DNA from 3 places in the Burkholderia ubonensis genome. Region 2 is predicted to be linked to each of the others. Evidence: riboswitches for the same ligand, from Rfam matches in the RefSeq annotation. Region 2 holds a riboswitch; each other region holds the start of a gene.
The links. Region 2 has a riboswitch for cobalamin ahead of cobA (uroporphyrinogen-III C-methyltransferase). Riboswitches for the same ligand answer to the same signal wherever they lie in the genome.
Positions count from the first base shown of each region.

Region 1: another riboswitch for cobalamin. It lies ahead of WJ35_RS24975 (TonB-dependent receptor domain-containing protein); the one in region 2 lies ahead of cobA (uroporphyrinogen-III C-methyltransferase).
Region 3: another riboswitch for cobalamin. It lies ahead of WJ35_RS14745 (iron ABC transporter permease); the one in region 2 lies ahead of cobA (uroporphyrinogen-III C-methyltransferase).

Region 1 covers NZ_CP013422.1:1,171,252-1,177,434, forward strand. Annotated here, with positions in the region: gene WJ35_RS24955 (isocitrate lyase) at 1-740, opposite strand, end outside; gene WJ35_RS24960 (YbaK/prolyl-tRNA synthetase associated domain-containing protein) at 1,137-1,658, shown strand; gene WJ35_RS24965 (helix-turn-helix transcriptional regulator) at 1,655-2,293, shown strand; gene WJ35_RS24970 (threo-3-hydroxy-L-aspartate ammonia-lyase) at 2,339-3,316, shown strand; cobalamin riboswitch at 3,563-3,756, shown strand; gene WJ35_RS24975 (TonB-dependent receptor domain-containing protein) at 3,966-5,894, shown strand; gene WJ35_RS24980 (LysE family translocator) at 5,975-6,183, opposite strand, start outside.
Region 2 covers NZ_CP013420.1:808,168-814,350, reverse strand. Annotated here, with positions in the region: gene WJ35_RS03725 (cobyrinate a,c-diamide synthase) at 1-1,062, opposite strand, end outside; gene cobO (cob(I)yrinic acid a,c-diamide adenosyltransferase) at 1,066-1,668, opposite strand; gene WJ35_RS03715 (cobalamin biosynthesis protein) at 1,697-2,074, opposite strand; gene cobA (uroporphyrinogen-III C-methyltransferase) at 2,071-2,844, opposite strand; cobalamin riboswitch at 3,030-3,199, opposite strand; cobalamin riboswitch at 3,386-3,652, shown strand; gene WJ35_RS03705 (HoxN/HupN/NixA family nickel/cobalt transporter) at 3,840-4,898, shown strand; gene cobW (cobalamin biosynthesis protein CobW) at 4,926-6,005, shown strand; partial or broken gene cobN (cobaltochelatase subunit CobN) at 6,012-6,183, shown strand, end outside.
Region 3 covers NZ_CP013420.1:3,227,539-3,233,721, reverse strand. Annotated here, with positions in the region: gene WJ35_RS14760 (adenosylcobinamide-GDP ribazoletransferase) at 1-414, opposite strand, end outside; gene cobT (nicotinate-nucleotide--dimethylbenzimidazole phosphoribosyltransferase) at 404-1,456, opposite strand; gene WJ35_RS14750 (ABC transporter ATP-binding protein) at 1,509-2,306, opposite strand; gene WJ35_RS14745 (iron ABC transporter permease) at 2,303-3,325, opposite strand; cobalamin riboswitch at 3,798-4,052, opposite strand; gene WJ35_RS14740 (ATPase) at 4,208-4,558, shown strand; gene WJ35_RS14735 (cell division protein ZapA) at 4,555-4,869, shown strand; RNA gene ssrS (6S RNA) at 4,950-5,131, shown strand; gene WJ35_RS14725 (EVE domain-containing protein) at 5,205-5,666, shown strand; gene WJ35_RS14720 (SIMPL domain-containing protein) at 5,850-6,183, shown strand, end outside.

The sequences.
Region 1 (6,183 bases), on a different replicon from region 2:
AGCTCCAGGAACGCGTAGCGGATCGCGCGAATCTTGGCCAGGAAGTCCTCGTGCGGCACGGTGACCTTGCCGTCCTGGTGGCCGCACTGCTTCTCGTCGGACACCTGGTTTTCGATCTGGATGCAGCATGCACCCGCTTCGATGAACTGCTTGGCCAGCAGGTACGTGGCTTCCGCGTTGCCGAAACCCGCGTCGATGTCGGCGATGATCGGCACGACGTGGGTGACGTGGTTGTCGATCTTTTCCTGGATGGCGGCCTTCGCGGCAGGGCCAACGGCTGCGTCCAGCTCGCGGAACAGGCCGCCCAGTTCACGGGCGTCGGCCTGGCGCAGGAACGTGTACAGCTCGCGGATCAGCGCGCTGACGGAGGTCTTTTCGTGCATCGACTGGTCCGGCAGCGGGCCGAACTCGGAGCGCAGCGCGGCCACCATCCAGCCGGACAGGTAAAGGTAGCGGCGCTCGGTGCTGTTGAAGTGCTTCTTGATGGAGATCATCTTCTGCTGGCCGATGAAGCCGTGCCAGCAACCCAGCGACTGGGTGTACTTCGACGGGTCGGCATCGTAGGCGGCCATGTCGGCGCGCATGATCTTGGCGGTGTACCTGGCGATGTCCAGACCCGTCTTGAACTTGTTCTGGGCACGCATGCGAGCGGCGTACTCGGGATTGATCGCATCCCACGCGCTGCCGTGGGTCTCTTTCAAGCCAGCAACTGCCTTGATGTCGTCTTGATACTGGGCCATGTCTATCTCCTGGAAACGAAGCGCATTTGAGTAAAGGGTTCAGCGTGCCCGCTTCGTCTGTCGAAGCGAACTGCATGGACTTAATAGTACCGCTGCACGGCGCGCTTTCGGCCAACTCTTATATAAGACATAAGATATAAATTTCTGTTAATTTTCAATGAGATAGGTCCGAGTTTTTGCGATGCAAAACACTTTTTCAAGGCACGGAAAGACAGGCGGCACGAAAGCGCCCACGCCATTTCGCAACATGAAATGGCCTTTCGGTACACGGTGCGCGCGCCTTGCCTGCCGTGCGCCCAACGCCCTTTTCTGTCTGCGGCGCGACAAAACGTCTATACTTGGATGATTCATCTATTTCGACCGCGCTACGCGCGCACTCTTACGGCCTGCCACGACATGACCGAATACCCCGTCTTCAACGGGCTGTGCGAGCTGCTGACCAGCAACGGTGCGCGGTTCCGCGTGCTCGAGCACCCCGCAGAGGGCAAATCCGACGTGATCGCCGCGATTCGCGGCACGCGTCCCGAACAGGGCGCGAAGGCGATGCTCTGCACGTTCAAGGATGGCGGCGATGCGACCGCGCTGGCAGTGATCCCCGGTCATCTGAAGATCGACTTCCGCAAGGTCGCCGACGCGCTCGGCCGTCGCAAGGCGACGCTGGCGCCGCCGGAGCGCGCGGCCGCCGTCACCGGCTGCGTGATGGGCGCCGTGCCGCCGTTCGTGTTTGACGCGAGCGTGACGCTCGTCGTCGATCCGGCGCTGGTCGAACGCAACGACGCGATCGCGTTCAACGCCGGACGCCTCGACCGCTCGATCGTGCTCGACGCGTCCGATTACGTGCGGATCGCCCGACCGCTGCTCGCCGACATCACGCGTCCCGAGACCACCGACGCACCTGCGCTCGAAGCCGCGCGATGAACCGTTCCCGCCCGACGCCGCAGCTGGAACAGGCATCGCTGATCGAACAGGTGCTGCGCATCGCCGAAGGGCTCGGCGCGATGTTCGCGCCGTTCACCGAGGTCGTCGTGCACGACCTGCGCTCGCCGAAGCATGCGATTCTCGCCATCCACAACAACCTGTCCGGGCGCGAGGTTGGTGACCCCGCGACGGAACTCGGCCTCGCCCGCATCGCGGACGACAGCTACCCGCAAGTGCTCGCGAACTATGCGAATCGGTTCAGCGACGGGCGCCAGGCCAAGAGCACGTCGATCGGCATCAAGGATTCGAGCGGCCATTACGTGGCCGCGCTGTGCCTGAACGCGGACGTCACGCTGTTCCGCGGCTTCCAGGGGATGCTGAACCAGTTCTGCAGCGTCGAAGGCGCGCCGGTCGCCGACACGCTCGATCCGGCCGGCGCCGACGCGATCCGGCAGCGCATCGATGCGTTCGCGACGCGTCTCGCGTCCACGCCGCGCGAACTGAAGACCGACCAGCGGCGCGAGCTGATGCAGATGCTGAAGGCAGACGGCTTTCTCGAGGTGCGCCGCGCGATGGAAATCGTCGCGCAACACCTGGGCGTCTCGCGCGCGACCGTGTACAACGATGCAAAATGACGGGCACGCCCGCCCCGATGATCGCCCTATCGACGAGAGCCACCGATGACCAATCCGACCCTTCCCACCTACGACGACGTCGCGGCCGCCGCCGCGCGCCTGCAGGGCCACGCGCACCGCACGCCCGTGATGACGTCGAGCACGCTCGACGACGCGCTCGGCGCGCAAGTGTTCTTCAAGTGCGAGAATTTTCAGCGCATGGGCGCCTTCAAGTTTCGGGGCGCCTTCAACGCGCTGTCGCGCTTCGACGCCACGCAGCGCCGCAACGGCGTCGTCACCTTCTCGTCGGGTAACCACGCGCAGGCGATCGCGCTGTCGGCGCGCATGCTCGGCATCCCGGCAACGATCGTGATGCCGCAGGACGCGCCGGCCGCGAAGATGGCCGCCACGCGCGGCTACGGCGGCAACGTCGTGACCTACGACCGCTATACGGAAGACCGCGAGCAGATCGGCCGCGAGCTGGCGGAGAAGCACGGGCTCACGCTGATTCCGCCTTACGACCACCCGGACGTGCTCGCCGGACAAGGGACTGCCGCGAAGGAGCTGTTCGACGAAGTGGGCGCGCTCGATGCGCTGTTCGTCCCGATGGGCGGCGGCGGGCTGCTCTCCGGCACCGCGCTCGCGACGCGTGCGCTGTCGCCGCAAGCGAAGCTGTACGGCGTCGAGCCCGAAGCCGGCAACGACGGCCAGCAATCGTTCCGCAGCGGCGCGATCGTGCACATCGACACGCCGCGCACGATCGCCGACGGCGCGCAGACGCAGCATCTGGGCAACCTGACGTTCCAGATCCTGCGGCGCGACGTCGACGACATCCTGACAGCGACCGACGCCGAACTGGTCGACAGCATGCGGTTCTTCGCAACCCGGATGAAGCTCATCGTCGAGCCGACCGGCTGCCTGTCGCTCGCGGCCGCACGCAAGATGAAGGACGAACTCGCGGGCAAGCGCGTCGGTATCATCATCAGCGGCGGCAATATCGACCTCGCGAACTTCGCCGCACTGGTTTCCAGTCCCGCCGCATGAAATCGCCGGGGGCGCGCGCCGGCGGCTGCGGCGCGCGCTCCCGGCGCAACACCCCACCGCCTCGTTCGAACGACGAGGACGCGCGCGTTCCAGCCTCATATCGCCCCGCCACGGCCAGCCGCTTTCGTCAGATGTGAAATACGCTCCGTTGCGCCCGCGACACGCCATCCGCGAGCATTCGACGCGCGGTGACGTTTTTTCGCACCCCTGCGCGATTCGACGATTGACGTGCCGGCGTGCTCGCCCTTACGCTTGCGCACCGATGGTTCCCGGAGACGGGATCAAAAGGGAACGCAGCAGAGGCCGAGCCTCCAATCTGCGGCTGCCCCCGCAACTGTAAGCGGCGAATCCGCGCCACCACGCGCCACTGGGAAACCGGGAAGGCCGGCGCGGATGACGACCCGCAAGCCAGGAGACCTGCCATCGACCCGAGGTCCAGCAGCCGCACCGGGCGGGGTGTCCCGATGCGCCGGCACCGCCGTTGGCGGTCGCCCCGTTGCATGGACGGCCCCGACCTCTGAACGCTTCGCATGTTCATTCTTACCGCCCTCGCTTCCGCGCCGGAAGCATCGCGCCGCTGCACCGCCTGCGTGCGCGGCGCCGGCTCGCGCGCACGCCGCATCTGCAACACGACCACGCTCGCCGCATCATGAATCTTCGCCACCTTCTCGCCACGTCCGCCGCATCGGCGCTGCTCTGCCCGCTCGCGCACGCGGCCGGCGACACGGCGCCTGCCGAAGCGTCGCCGCCCGCGGCCGGCACGGAGCTGCCGACCATCGCCGTGACCGACACGCGGCGCCTGCCCGAGTCGTTCGACCAGCGCTATGCGACGACGCAGGTGCTCACGCGCGCCGACCTCGAGCGGCTGTCGCCCAGCGAGCCGAGCATCACGCAGGCGCTCGCGACGCTGCCCGGTGTGACGGTGTCGTCCAACGGCGGCCCCGGCTCGTCCGCGTCGGTCAGCATCCGCGGCTCGTCGGCGAGCCAGGTCGCGGTGTTCATCGACGGCATCCCGATCGGCTCGCCGACCACCGGCATCGCGCCGTGGGCTGACCTGCCGACCGAAGCGTTCGAGCGCGTCGAGGTGATCTCCGGGCCGGCCGCCGCGTCGTTCGGCGCGAACGCGATGGGCGGCGTCGTGCAGCTGTTCACGCGCCGCGCCGCGGGTCAGCCGAACCAGACGAGCGTGTCGTTCGGCGGCGGCTCGAACAAGACCTTCGATACGCAGCTGCGCACGTCCGGCACCGTGCCGTCCACCGGCCCGCTCGCCGCGCTCGGCGGCCTCACCTACTCGCTCGGCCTGCACGACTACAACACCGCCGGCATCGACGCCACGCAGCCAGTGCTGCCGTACCACGAGGCCGGACGCAATCCGTATCACGCGCAGGATCTCGATGCGCGTCTCGGCTATGCACGCGGCAACTGGTCGGTCTCGACGTTCGCGCTGTATCACCGCTCCGACCTGTCCTACGACAACGCAGGCTTCGCGAATCGCCAACTCGACCATCAGCTGACGACCGGCGTCGCGTTCCATCTCGACATCACGCGCGACACGCAGTTCGCGCAGTCGTTCGGTTATGCGAGCGACCGGCAGTTCCTGTATGCGAACGATCCGACCATCCCGACCGACCAGATCGATTCGCAGCGCATCAGCGTGTCGACGTCGCTCACGCATCAGGAGCACGGCTTCCGGCTGTTCGGGCTGCCGCTGTCGGGCGAGACGAAGCTGGCCTACGACTTCACGCGCGAGCAGGCGTTCCTGCCTGCCGACCTGCCGGACGGCATACCGACGCGCAACGACTCGGCGTTTTCGCTGCATCAGTCGGCGACGCTCGGCAGCGTGACGATGTTCGTCGCGGGCCGGCACGAGATCATCATGGGCAAGGCGGTGAACACGGGTAACGTCGCGCTGTCGTGGGCGATCACGCCGGTGTATGCGGCGCGCGTCTCGTACGGCAATGCGTTCCGCCTGCCGTCGTTCAACGACCTGTACTACCCCGGTTACGGCAATCCGAACCTGAACCCCGAACGCAGCGATTCGGTCGAGGCGGCGCTCGATGCGAATACGGCATACGGCACGTTCAGCGCTGCGATTTACGACACGCGCGTCAACAACCTGATCGCGTACAACCCGGCGACGTTCTCGCCGATGAACATCGGCCGCGCGCATATCCGCGGCATCGACCTGTCGTACAAGGGGACGATCGGCCGGTCGACGCCGGTCAGCATCGCGGTGGGCATCCTGAATCCGCAGGACGTGACCAACGAAAGCTGGCTGAGCCGCCGGCCGCGCCAGACCTTCAGCGCGAGCGTCGACCACACGTGGGACGAATTGCGCCTGCATGCGTTGAGTACCGGCGCCACGCTTAGCTACGGCGGCACGACGTTCGACGACCCGGCCAACACGACCTATCTGCCGTCGTACCTGAGCGTGAACCTGCGCGCGTCGTACAAGGTCAACGCGCATCTGACGGTGTCGGCCACGTTGTCGAACCTGTTCGACCGCCAGTACATGACCGCCTACGGCTACAACACGTTGGGCCGCACTGCGTTCGGCAAGATCAGCTATACGTTCTGATCGCGCCGGGTACGGCACTGGCCCGCGCGGGCGGTGCCGCATCGAGTCCTCGTGCATACGCGGTCGCGCCGCGATGCGCGTCACGCCCCTGCGACGCCACGCACGCCTGCGATCAGCTGGATCGCGCCAAATCCCGCGATCACGACCGCGGACACGCGCGCGAGTGCGTACATGAGCGCCGGCGGCATCCTGGTGCGCAGCGCGGCGCTCGTGCCGCTCAGGCACAGCCACCACGCCGCCGAACCGACGAACACGCCGCCCACCATCATCGCGACCGTCGCGCGCATTC
Region 2 (6,183 bases):
GCGCCGCTGCATCGTCGCGCGGCCCGGCAGCAGGCCGAGCATCGGCGTCGTCGCGCCGTCGACGTCCGTCAGCGCATCGCACAGATACACCATCCCCCCGCATTCGGCGACGATCGGCTTGCCGGCCGCCGCATGCGCGCGGATCGCGCCCGCGCTCGTCGCGTTCGCCGCGAGCGCCGCCGCATGCAGCTCCGGATAGCCGCCCGGCAGGAACAGCGCGTCGCAGTCGCCGGGCACCGGCTCGTCGGCGAGCGGCGAGAAGAACCGCAACTGCGCGCCGAGCGCGTCGAGCAGCGCGAGATTCGCCGGATAGATGAACGAGAACGCGGCATCGCGCGCAATCGCGATCCGCTTGCCGGCGAGCGCGCGCGGCAGCGGCCCGGCGGCGTCCGGTTCCGCGAACGCGACCGCAGGCGGCAATTCCGCAAGCGCCGTATTCGCGAGCACGTCGGCCGCGCGATCGAGCCGCGCATCGAGATCGTCGATGTCGTTCGGCTGATGCAGGCCGAGATGGCGCTCCGGCAGCGCGATGCCGGCATCGGCAGGCACGTGCCCGAGCCAGCGCAGGTCGTCGGGCAGCGCCTGCCGCAGCAATTCCGCGTGACGCGCGGAGCCGACCCGGTTCGCCAGCACGCCGTGAAACGGCAGGTCCGCGCGAAATCGCGCAAGGCCGAACGCGATCGCGGCGAAGGTCTGCGCCATCGATTTCGCGGAGATCACCGCGACGACCGGCACGCCGAACGCGACGGCCAGATCCGCGCTGCTCGGCGTGCCGTCGAACAGCCCCATCACGCCTTCGATCAGGATCAGGTCGGCGTCGCGCGCGGCGTCGGCGAGCAGCGCGCGGCAGCCGGCTTCACCGACCATGCCGAGGTCGAGCGCGTGCACGGGTGCGCCGCTCGCGCGTTCGAGCAGCATCGGGTCAAGAAAATCCGGGCCGGTCTTGAACACGCGCACGCGGCGGCCGAGCCGGCGGTGCAGCCTTGCGAGGCCGGTCGTCACCGAGGTCTTGCCCTGGCCGGACGCGGGCGCGCTGACGAACAGCGCGGGGCAGGCGGGCATGGTTCAGAACTCCACGCCGCGCTGCGCCTTCACGCCTTGCTCCTTGTACGGATGCTTGACGAGCCGCATCTCGGTGACGAGGTCGGCCGCGTCGATCAGCGCGTCGGGCGCGTGGCGGCCCGTCACCACGACGTGCAGCGAAGCAGGGCGCGCGGCCAGCGTCGCGAGCACTTCATCGAGCGGCAGGTATTCGTACTTGAGCACGGTGTTCAGCTCGTCGAGGATCACCATCTGGTAATCGCCGCTCTCGATCATCCGGCGCGCCTCGTCCCAGCCCTTGCGGGCGGTCGCGATGTCGGCGTCGCGGTTCTGCGTGTTCCACGTATAGCCGTCGCCCATCGTCACGAAATCGCAGTGCGCGACCGCGCCGAGGAAATCGCGCTCGGACGTGTGCAGCGCGCCCTTGATGAACTGCACGACGCCGAGCCGCATCCCGTGGCCGAGCACGCGCACGGCCATGCCGAACGCGGCGGTGCTCTTGCCCTTGCCGTTGCCGGTGTGGACCATCAGCAGGCCCTTTTCGTTGACGGCGGCGGCCTGCTTCTTCTCGTGGCCGGCGCGGCGGCGCTCGGTCATCCGCTGGTGCGCTTCGGGATCGGTTTTCATCGGGAGTCGTCCTGTCGAAAGAATGGGTTCAAAGCGGGCCGGCGAGCGCGACCGTCACGCCGTCCCGCGCGAGCTTCGGGCCGAGCAGCCGGCCGCGCGGCGCGGCGAGCCGCGCGCACGGCTCGGCGACGCCGGCCACGCCGAAGCGGGCGAGCGCGGCGGGTGACGGCGTGCTCTGCGCCAGTTCGGGGTGGGCGGCGAGCTGCGCCGCGTCGAAGGCGACGAGCGGCCAGCCGCGCCGCGCGCAGAGCGTGCGCAGCGCGCGTGCGCGCGATTTGCCGGCGAGCGTCGCGACCACGGCCGGCTGCGCGTGCGGGTGCCGCGCGAGCGCCGCGCGGACCGCGGCGTCGAGCTGTGCGGCGGTGACGCCCGCGCGAAAGCCGAGACCGAGCGCGACCCGCATCATGCTGGCTCCGGCGGCGCAGGTTCGGCCGGTGCGGCCAGTGCGGCCTGCACCGCGGGATCGGCGGCCAGCGCCGCGACGCGGCCGACCACGACGATCGCAGGCGAGCCGATGCCGGCCGCGCCGATGCGCTCGACGAGGGTCGCCAGCGTCGCCAGCACGTGCCGCTGCTCGGGCCGCGTCGCCGATTCGATCGCCGCGCACGGCGTGTCGTCCGGCAGGCCGCCCGCGCGCAGCGCGGCGGCGATCGCCGCGAGGCGGCGGATGCCCATGTAGATCACGAGCGTCATGCGGGTCGCGGCGAGCGCGCGCCAGTTGGGCTCGTCATCGCCCGCGCCGTGCCCGGTGACGAAGATCACGCCCTGCGCGTCGCCGCGATGCGTGACCGGGATGCCGAGGGCGGCCGGCGCGGCGATGCCGGCGGTGATGCCGTGCACGACCTCGACCGGAAAGCCCGCCGCGCCGAGCGCGATCAGCTCTTCGCCGCCGCGGCCGAACACGAACGGGTCGCCGCCTTTCAGGCGCGCGACGCTGCGGCCCGCGCGCAGGTGCGCGAGCATCGCGGCGACGATCGCGTCCTGCGGCGTCGACGCGTGGCCGCCGCGCTTGCCGACGTGCTCGATGCGCGCATCGGCGCGCGCATGCCGCAGCACCTCGGGGTTCACGAGATCGTCGACGAGCAGCACGTCGGCCGCGCCGATCGCGCGCACGGCCTTGAGCGTCAGCAGGTCGGCGTCGCCGGGGCCCGCGCCGATCAGCCAGGCGCGGCTCATCGGGGGCGGCACGGCACGCACCGCGGCATGGCAGGGGAAACGAAACGGCGAGCGGCACGGGGGCCGGCAGACAGGCAGTGCATGGGCGGATCGGGCGAAGCGCGTGGGCGCGGGCAGACGGCGCTCCGGTCCGTCCCCCGCGGACCGGGCGTTCGGCGAGCGCATCGCTCGCCCCTTGCGTCGGCCGGTATCCGGGCTGGCCGCTTGCCAGGCCGCGGCCTTCCCACCCGAAGCAGGCGGGCAGTGGCATCGTGGGCGGCATGGGCGCGCGCGCTGAAAGCGCGTCGCGCGGGCGGCGTACCGTTGCGGGGACAGCACAGGCCGGGCGGATGTCCGCCTCCTGTTTCCCGTTTAACTGCACCTGCCGGAAGGCGGGCGCGGGCACCGAACGCGGCGCATACGATAGCACAGCGCCCGGCCCGCGCGAACCGGCCATGCCTGCCCCCGCGGCCGCGCGCGGCGGGCCGCCGTGTGCGGTCGCGGCGCCCGGCGGCGGCCCCGCGATGGCCGGTTTTGCCTTGACGCTGCCGGCACCGCCCCCTACACTCGCACGCGTTTCGGTGCTCGCGCGCGCCCGCCGGCGTGCGCAGTTAAACGGGAAGCAGGGAGCCTGGCTGCACCGCAGTCGCGCCAACCTGTGCTGCCCCCGCAACGGTAAGCGAACGCACTGCGCCCGCCGCGATGCAGCGCCGCTTCGCCGCATGCCTCCCGCGCATGCGGACGACCGCCACTGGACGCGTGATGCGTCCGGGAAGGCGAAGCGGCGTGTTCGTCAGCCCGGATACCGGCCGAGACGAGGGGTTCAGCGCCGCGGGGATGCGGCGCATCGTCCACGGCCGCAGCACGCCCGACGCCCGAGCGTTTTCCACTTCCGTCATCGATCGGAGCGTCGCACGCGTGCGCGCGGCCGGGCGCGGCGAGCGGCGGGCCGCGCGGGCAGGGCAGGCGGCAGCCGTGTTGGCATTCATCATGTCGACCGTTCGCCAGGGAGCACCATGCTCGACTCGCTTTTCCGCCTGTTCAACGACAGCCCGTCCGGGCTGCGCGGCAAGATCATCGTCATCTATTCACTGCTGGCCGCCTTCAACGTCGGCGCGTGGATCTGGGCGTTCATCGCGTTCCACGGCCAGCCGGTGCTGCTCGGCACCGCGCTGCTCGCGTACGTGTTCGGCCTGCGCCACGCGGTCGACGCCGACCACATCGCGGCCATCGACAACGTCACCCGCAAGCTGATGCAGGAAGGCCGCAGCCCGCTCGGCGCCGGCCTGTTCTTCTCGCTCGGCCATTCGACGGTCGTGATCGTGATGTCCGTCGTGGTCGCGCTCACAGCCGCGTCGCTCGCGCGCTTCGAGAGCATGAAGGCGTGGGGCGGCGTCGTCAGCACGTGCGTGTCGGCCTTCTTCCTGCTGCTGCTCGCGACCGCGAACCTGCTGATCCTGATCTCCGTGTACCGCACCTTCCGCGCGGCGCGCCGAGGCGAAGCGATCGTCGACGCGGATCTCGACATGCTGCTGAACCAGCGCGGCGTGCTCGCGCGCCTGTTCCGGCCGCTGTTCCGCCTCGTGTCGCGCAGCTGGCACCTGTATCCTGTCGGCTTTCTGTTCGGCTTCGGCTTCGACACCGCGACCGAGATCGCGCTGTTCGGCATCTCCGCGACGCAGGTGCAGGGCGGCCTGTCGTTCTGGTCGGTGATGGCGCTGCCGGCGCTGTTCACCGCGGGCATGACGCTCGTCGACACGACCGACGGCATCCTGATGATGGGCGCGTACCGCTGGGCGTACGTGCGGCCGATCCGCAAGATCTACTACAACATGACGATCACGTTCGTGTCGGTGCTGGTCGCCGCGCTGATCGGCGGCATCGAGGTGCTCGCGCTGCTCGCCGACAAGCTGTCGCTGCAGGGCCCCGTGTGGGCCTTCGCGTCGATGGTGGCGTCGCACTTCGGCATGCTCGGCTACTTCGTGATCGGCCTGTTCATCGCGTGCTGGGTCGTGTCGGCCGCGATCTACCGCCTGAAGCGCTACGACGAGATCGACGTGACGATCTCCGCCTGACTCCCTTTCTTCGATACAGGATCTTTCATGACCATGCGCAAGCTGCCCGTCACCATCGTCACGGGCTTTCTCGGCAGCGGCAAGACGACGCTGATGCGCCACATGCTGCAACACGCACAAGGCCGCCGCATCGCGGTGATCGTCAACGAATTCGGCGAGCTCGGCATCGACGGCGAAATCCTCAAGGGCTGCGGCATCGGCTGCGAGGACGCGCAGGGCGACGCGTCCGGCCAGCTCTACGAGCTCGCGAACGGCTGCCTTTGCTGCACCGTGCAGGAGGAGTTCTATCCGGTGATGGAGGCGCTCGTCGAACGCCGCGCCGACATCGATCACGTGCTGATCGAGACGTCCGGCCTCGCGCTGCCGAAGCCGCTCGTGCAGGCATTCAACTGGCCGACGATCCGCAACAGCTTCACGGTCGACGCGGTCGTGACCGTCGTCGACGGCCCGGCCGCCGCGAGCGGCCAGTTCGCCGAGAATCCGCAGGCGGTCGACGCGCAGCGCCGCGCCGATCCGAACCTCGACCACGAATCGCCGCTGCACGAGCTGTTCGCCGACCAGCTGTCGGCGGCCGATCTCGTGATCGTCAACAAGGCCGACCTCGTCGACGATACGCAGCTCGCGCAGGTCGAGGCGGCGATCCGCGAGGAAATCCCGCCGCAGGTGAAGATCGTGCGCGCGACGCGCGGCGAGCTCGATCTGGCGATGCTGCTCGGGCTCGAATCGGCGTCCGAGGAAACCATTCACCTGCGTCACGACCACCACGGCTCGGCCGACGACGAGGATCACGATCACCATCACGACGACTTCGACTCGGTCGTCGTCAGCGGCGACGCCGGCTCGCGCGACGCGACGATCGCGGCGCTCCAGCGCGTCGTCGAGACGCACACGATCTATCGCGCGAAGGGCTTCGCCGCGCTGCCGGACGCGCCGATGCGGCTCGTGATCCAGGGCGTCGGCCGCCGCTTCGACAGCTATTTCGACCGCCGCTGGCAGGACGGCGAAGCGCGCGCGAGCCGCTTCGTGCTGATCGGCGAGGATCTCGACGCGGCCGCGCTGCAGCGCGCGTTCGACGCGGCGCTCGCGGCCGAGCTGCAACAGGCGTAACCGGCGATGCATCTGCTGCGCACCACGCCGGGCGGCTTCGTCGACGATACGCAGGGCGTCGTCCGGATCGACCAGCAGCCCGCCGAGATCGTGATCCTGAGCTCGGCGGACACGACGCTGTCGCTGCTCGCGAGCGTCGTGCCGCGTCTGCCGGCGGGCTTCCCGAGCGTGCGGCTCG
Region 3 (6,183 bases), 850 kb from region 2:
AGCGAGCGCCTGCCACTTCAGGCCGAGCGCGATCACGAGCGCGGCGGCGCCGAACGTGCCGATCCGCGAGTCGTGCATGATGCGCAGCACGTCGTCGCGCGTGTAGCCGCCGCCGAACGCGTCGCAGCTGTCGGCAAGGCCGTCCTCGTGAAACGCACCGGTCGCGAGCAGCGTGGCGGCGATCGACAGGCCGACCGCGATCGATGCCGGGAACACGCGCAGCGCGGCCAGGTAGACGAGCGCGCCGCACGCGCCGACGCATGCGCCGACCAGCGGGAAGTAGCGCGCGGCCTGATCGAGATCGCCCGCCGCATAGCCGATCGCGCGCGGCACCGGCACGCGCGTGAAATAGCCGAGCGCGACGAAGAAGTAACGCAGCTCGGCGCGCAGGCCGGTCGTCCGGTCAGGCGTCACGATCGTCGACGCCCGCGGATTCGAAGCTCGCCATCTCGCTCATGAACGCCGCCGCCGCACACACGAGCGGCAGCGCGAGCGCCGCGCCGGTGCCCTCGCCGAGCCGCAGGTCCAGCGCGAGCAGCGGCTTCGCGCCGAAATGCTCGAGCATCCGGCGGTGCCCCGCCTCGTGCGACGTGTGCGAGAACACGCAGTAGTCGCGCACGGCCGGCGCGAGCCGCTCGGCGACCAGCAGCGCGGACGTCGCGATGAAGCCGTCGACGAGGATCGTCATCCGCTCGCTCGCCGCCGCGAGAAACGCGCCCGTCATCATCGCGATCTCGAAGCCGCCGAACGTCGCGAGCACGTCGAGCGGCGCGATCGCATGCGAATGCCGCACGAGCGCGCGCCCGAGCACCGCGCGCTTGTGCGCGAGCCCCTGGTCGTCGAGGCCGGTGCCGCGCCCGACGCAGGCGTCGATCGGCACGTCGAGCAGGCGGCTCATCAGGCACGCGGCGGACGACGTGTTCGCGATGCCCATCTCGCCGAAGCCGATCACATTGGTGCCGAGCGCCGCATGATGACGCACGCGGGCCGCGCCGGCCGCGAGCGCGGCGACGGCCTCGTCGCGCGTCATCGCGGGCTCTTGCGCGAAGTTGCGTGTGCCGCGCGCGATCGGCAGCGCGATCAGCCGGTCGGACGCGGGCAGCGGTGACGCGACGCCCGCGTCGACGATCTCGAGCGTGCTCTGCGCGACGCCCGCGAACGCGTTGATCGCCGCGCCGCCGGCAAGGAAGTTCGCGACCATCTGCGCGGTCACGGCCTGCGGATACGGACTCACGCCTTCGGCCGCGATCCCGTGGTCGGCGGCGAACACGATCGTCACCGGACGCTGCACGAGCGGACGCTCGGTGCGCTGGATCATGCCGAGCTGCAGCGCCAGCGGCTCGAGCTGGCCGAGGCTGCCGGGCGGCTTGGTCTTGTGGTCGATCACATGTTGCAGGCGCGCGCGCAGCGAAGCGTCGAGCGGCGCGATGTCAGGCAGGAAGTCGATCGGTGTCATCGGGAGTTCACCTCATGGACGCGGCAACCGCCGCGCGTCGAAAGAAAGGCATTCATCGCCGCTCCGGCCACGCGGGCAGCAGCGCGTCGCGGCCGTCCTGGCGGATCAGCACGAGCGGATAGCCGAACGCGTCGCTCGCGCGTTCGGGCGTCAGCACGTCATGCACGGGCCCCGCCCACGCGTGGCCGCGTCCATCGAGCAGCAGCGCGTGCGTCGCGAAGCGCCGCGCGAGATTCAGATCGTGGCACGAAAACAGCACGGTGCGCTGATCGGCTTCGAGCCACGCGGCCAGCGCGGTCAGGCAGTCGATCTGGTGATGCAGGTCGAGATGCGCGAGCGGCTCGTCGAGCAGCAGCAGCGGCGCGCCCTGGCACAGCGTCGCGGCCAGCGCGACGCGCTGCCGCTCGCCGCCGGACAGCGACAGCACGTCGCGCCCGGCGAGCGCTGCCAGGCCGAAGGTCGCCAGCGCATCGCGCGCGGCCGCGCGATCGCCGTCGCGCTCCCAGCCCCAGCCGCCGAGATACGGGAAGCGGCTCAGCAGCACCGTGTCGAACACGGTCGCGCTGAACGCGTCGTGCAGTTGCTGCGGCATCAGCGCGCGCCGCTGCGCGAGCTGCGCGGCCGGCCACGCGGCAAGCGGCCGGCCGTCGGCTTCGACGTGGCCGCCCGATGGCGCAGAAAGGCCCGCGAGCGTCGCGAGCAGCGTCGTCTTGCCGGCGCCGTTCGGCCCCGCGACGCACCAGATCTCGCCGGGCCGGAACGTCTGCGTGAAACCGCCCAGCAGCGTGCGCGCGCCGGCCTCGAGCGTGAGCGCGAGCGCCGTGCAATCCGCGTCGGCAGCGTGCGTCATCGCGGCGGCCTCCTCAGCAACATCCACAGGAACACCGGCACGCCGATCAGCGCGGTCATCACGCCGACCGGCAGTTGCGCGGGCGCGATCACGGTGCGCGCGAGCAGGTCGGCCGCCATCACGCCGCCGCCGCCCGCGAGCATCACGGCGGGCAGCAGCATGCGCTGGTCGTTGCCGAACGCGAGGCGCAGCGCGTGCGGGACGACGAGCCCGACGAAGCCGATCGTGCCGGCGGTCGTCACCGCGGCCGCGGCGGCCAGCGACGCGACGAGATAGATCCGCACGCGCAGCCGCGCGACCGGCACGCCGAGCGCGAGCGCGGTCGCGTCGCCGCGCAGCAGCACGTTCAGTTGCGGCGCGGCCGGCAGCGCGACGCCCGCGGCGAGCGCGAGCGCGGCCCATGCGAACCACGGCGTCGCGACGCCGTTCAGGTCGCCCGTCAGCCAGAAGATGATGCCGCGCAGCCGCGCATCGGGCGCGAGCGACAGCAGCAGCGTGACGAGCGCGCCCCACCCTGCCGCGATCACGACGCCGGTGAGCAGCAGCCGCGGCGATGCGTCGCGCGCGTCGCCGCGCCACAGCTCGCGGCGCGCGAGGCCGAGCACGAGCAGCATCGACACGAGCGCGCCGGCGAACGCCGACGCATCGACGAGCCACCACGCGCCGCCCGCGATCATCGCGACCAGCGCGAAACCGGCCGCGCCGCCCGACACGCCGAGCACGTACGGCTCGGCGAGCGGATTGCGCAGCAGCACCTGCAGCAGCGCGCCCGCGAGCGCGAGCAGCGCGCCGCACGCGAAGCCGGCGAGCGCGCGCGGCACGCGCAGCGTGCGGACGATGTCGCCGAACAGCGCCGTGCCGCCCGACGTGTCGCCGCCGTGCGGCACGAGCGACGCGAGCGCCTGCAGCGGCGAGATCGGCACGCTGCCGATCGTCAGTGACGCGACGAACAGCAGCGCCACCACGCCGGCGAGCGTGGTCCAGATCGCGACGGCACGCGCGGCATTCATGCGCCGCATCCGACGAAGGTCGAGCAGCGGCGCACGCGCGTGGCGCTGCGGTGAGACGAACGCATGACGGAGATTGCGTTGCGCCGAGGCGAACGCCGAACGGACGTCGCGCTGCGACGTGTCGAACCGATGTGCAGGTTGCCGGCCCCCGTACGGCGAGTTGCTGCGCCGCACTTCGGCGACGCCGGCCCGTGACGGTCGAGATCCATCGAACGGCCGGTCCGCGCGCACGGCGTCGCGCGCACGCTCGCGCCTCGCGCGCTTGCCGGTCGTGCGGCATCGCGCTCGCGTGCGAGGCCGCCGCACTCGCCGAACTCGCCGAGCCCGGCGCAGCCGCACTGGCCGCACGCAACGTGACGGCGGCACACGGCACGCGGCGGCATGCGCAGCGTCGTGCGAATGATTGGGGTCAGCATCGAAGAAAGTCCTGTGAACCGCAGCGCGCCCCGCTTCCCCGCAGGCCGCGCGTTACGAAGCCCGCGCACGGGCTCCCCGCCTCGGCCGGTATCCGGGCTGGCGGCGTTCCGGCTCGCCTTCCCGCGCGAGACATGCGCAGTGGCCTGCGCCCGCGTGCGAACCGCACACGCCGAGCGCACCCGAGCCGGCCTGCATCGTCCGATGCGGCCGCTTACCGTTGCGGGGGCAGCGCAGGTTGGCGGCTCCTGGCGGAGCCCGCGCCCTGCTTCCCGTTTAACCGCGCGTCGCACGCGCGAGCACCGAGGCGGCGCCAAGTTTAGGAGCGGGCCGCGAGAGCGTCAAGAAAGCGGGCCGCGCGTTGCGCAACCGGCATATTCGCGGCAAGAAGCGGGGGTGTTACGACTGGAAACGTTACATATGTCGGAATGTGCGTTATTCCGCGCTAAAATGCTGGGTCTTTAGAGGACGCAGCAGATGCTCAACGAACTCGAAACCTTATCTCAAAATATTGGCCGGCTGATTGCGCTGAACCAGCGCTATCACTCGGAACGGCTCGCGCTCGAGGAGCAGGTCGCGCAACTGCGCGCGGAAGCGGACACGGTGCGCAGCGAGCTCACGCAGCTGCGCGAGGAACGCAACGCGCTCGCGGAGGAACGCGACACGCTGTCGGCGAAGATCGACGACGCGCAGGTCAAGCTGAACGCGATTCTCGAGAAGCTGCCGCGCACGAAGAGCGCGGCGGAAGCCGACAACCAGCTCGACCTGCTGGATGCGCAGTCGCGCACCGATAGCGACGACGCAGCCAGCCACGGAGAACATGCATGAGCACCAAGCAGATCGAAGTCTCGATTCTCGGCCAGGCCTACCGGCTCGCCTGTTCGGCCGAGACCGAAGCGGCGCTGCTGGAAGCCGTCGCGCGCGTCGACGCGGAAATGACGAAGATCCGCTCGAACAGCTCGGTGCGCGGCACGGACCGCATCGCCGTGATGGCGGCGCTGTCGCTCGCGTCGGAACTGCTGCGGCTGCAGCAGAGCGTGCGTCACGGTGAAGCATTTCCCGCGGAAGAAATCCGGCGTACAATGCGCCAAATGAATGAACAGCTCGGTGCGGTGCTCGCACAGCACGAGACGCAGTAACCCGGATCGATGCGTCGATTTCCCTTGATCTCCACGGTCAACGGTGGTCAAATTGGACACATAGATTCACAGTTTAGTCAGCTTCCCTGCCTGGTTCGCCAAGGTCATATATTCCTTGAACCAATGCCATGTGCACGGTTGCGGAAATTTGTAGCACGGGCGCGCGCGTCACTCTGTCTGATGTACCCGAAGTGCTGCTAACTGCGACCAATTCTGAACCCCAGGTTCAGGATGCCGGCCTAGCGGCTAAGGCGGGGGCCTATTCAACGGCATCGGGTACCTATCCCGATGCCGTTTCCTTTTGTAGCAGCCTCTTTCTGCGTCGATCACGATCCATGCAATTCTGGCTGATGAAGTCCGAACCGGACGAAGCGAGCATCGACGATCTCGCGAATGCGCCGCAGCGCACGCTGCCGTGGACCGGCGTGCGCAACTATCAGGCGCGCAATTTCATGCGCGACACGATGCAGATCGGCGACGGCGTGCTGTTCTATCACTCGAGCTGCCCCGAGCCCGGCATCGCGGGCCTCGCCGAAGTGTCGTCGACACCCTACCCCGATCCCACGCAGTTCGATCCGAAGAGCCCCTATTACGATCCGAAGTCGACGCAGGAAACGCCGCGCTGGCTGCTCGTCGACGTGCGCTTCGTGAAGAAGGCGGCGCTCGTGCCGCTCGCCGCACTGCGCGAATACGACGAGCTCGCCGACATGCGCGTGCTCGCGAAAGGCAACCGGCTGTCGATCACGCCCGTCACGCGCGCCGAATGGCGCTTCATCACCGAACGGCTGATGAAGTGAACGCAAAGGGCAAACATTAAATTTGGTCAACGCACGACCGCCCGTCCGGAACTCGCGGCGCGGTCGCGCAGCCTAAGCAACCGCTGCCGGCCAGTCGGGCCGGCCGTCGTTTTTTCGTCGCGCGGCCCGCCCGCGTCGCGCACGCGTGATCCGCGTGCGCGCCCTCGCACAAGGAGTCCAACAATGACCAAGAAATCCGCACTCGCGCTGTCGCTCGCTCTCGCCGCCGCCGTTCCCGTCGCGCTGACGCTCGCGTCGCCCGCGGCGCACGCGCAGGCCGTCAACCCGCATTTTCCGGAGCCGTCGGGCGTACTGTCGCTGTCGTCGCAGGCGAGCGCCGAGGTGCCGCAGGACATCATCCACATCACGCTGTTCTACGAGCAGCAGGCGAAGGACCCGGGCAGCCTGACGTCCGCGCTGAACCAGCGCGCCGACGCCGCGCTCGCGCAGGCGAAGAGCGTGTCGGGCGTCACTGCGCGCACGGGCGCGTTCTCCGTCTATCCGAGCACTGACCGCG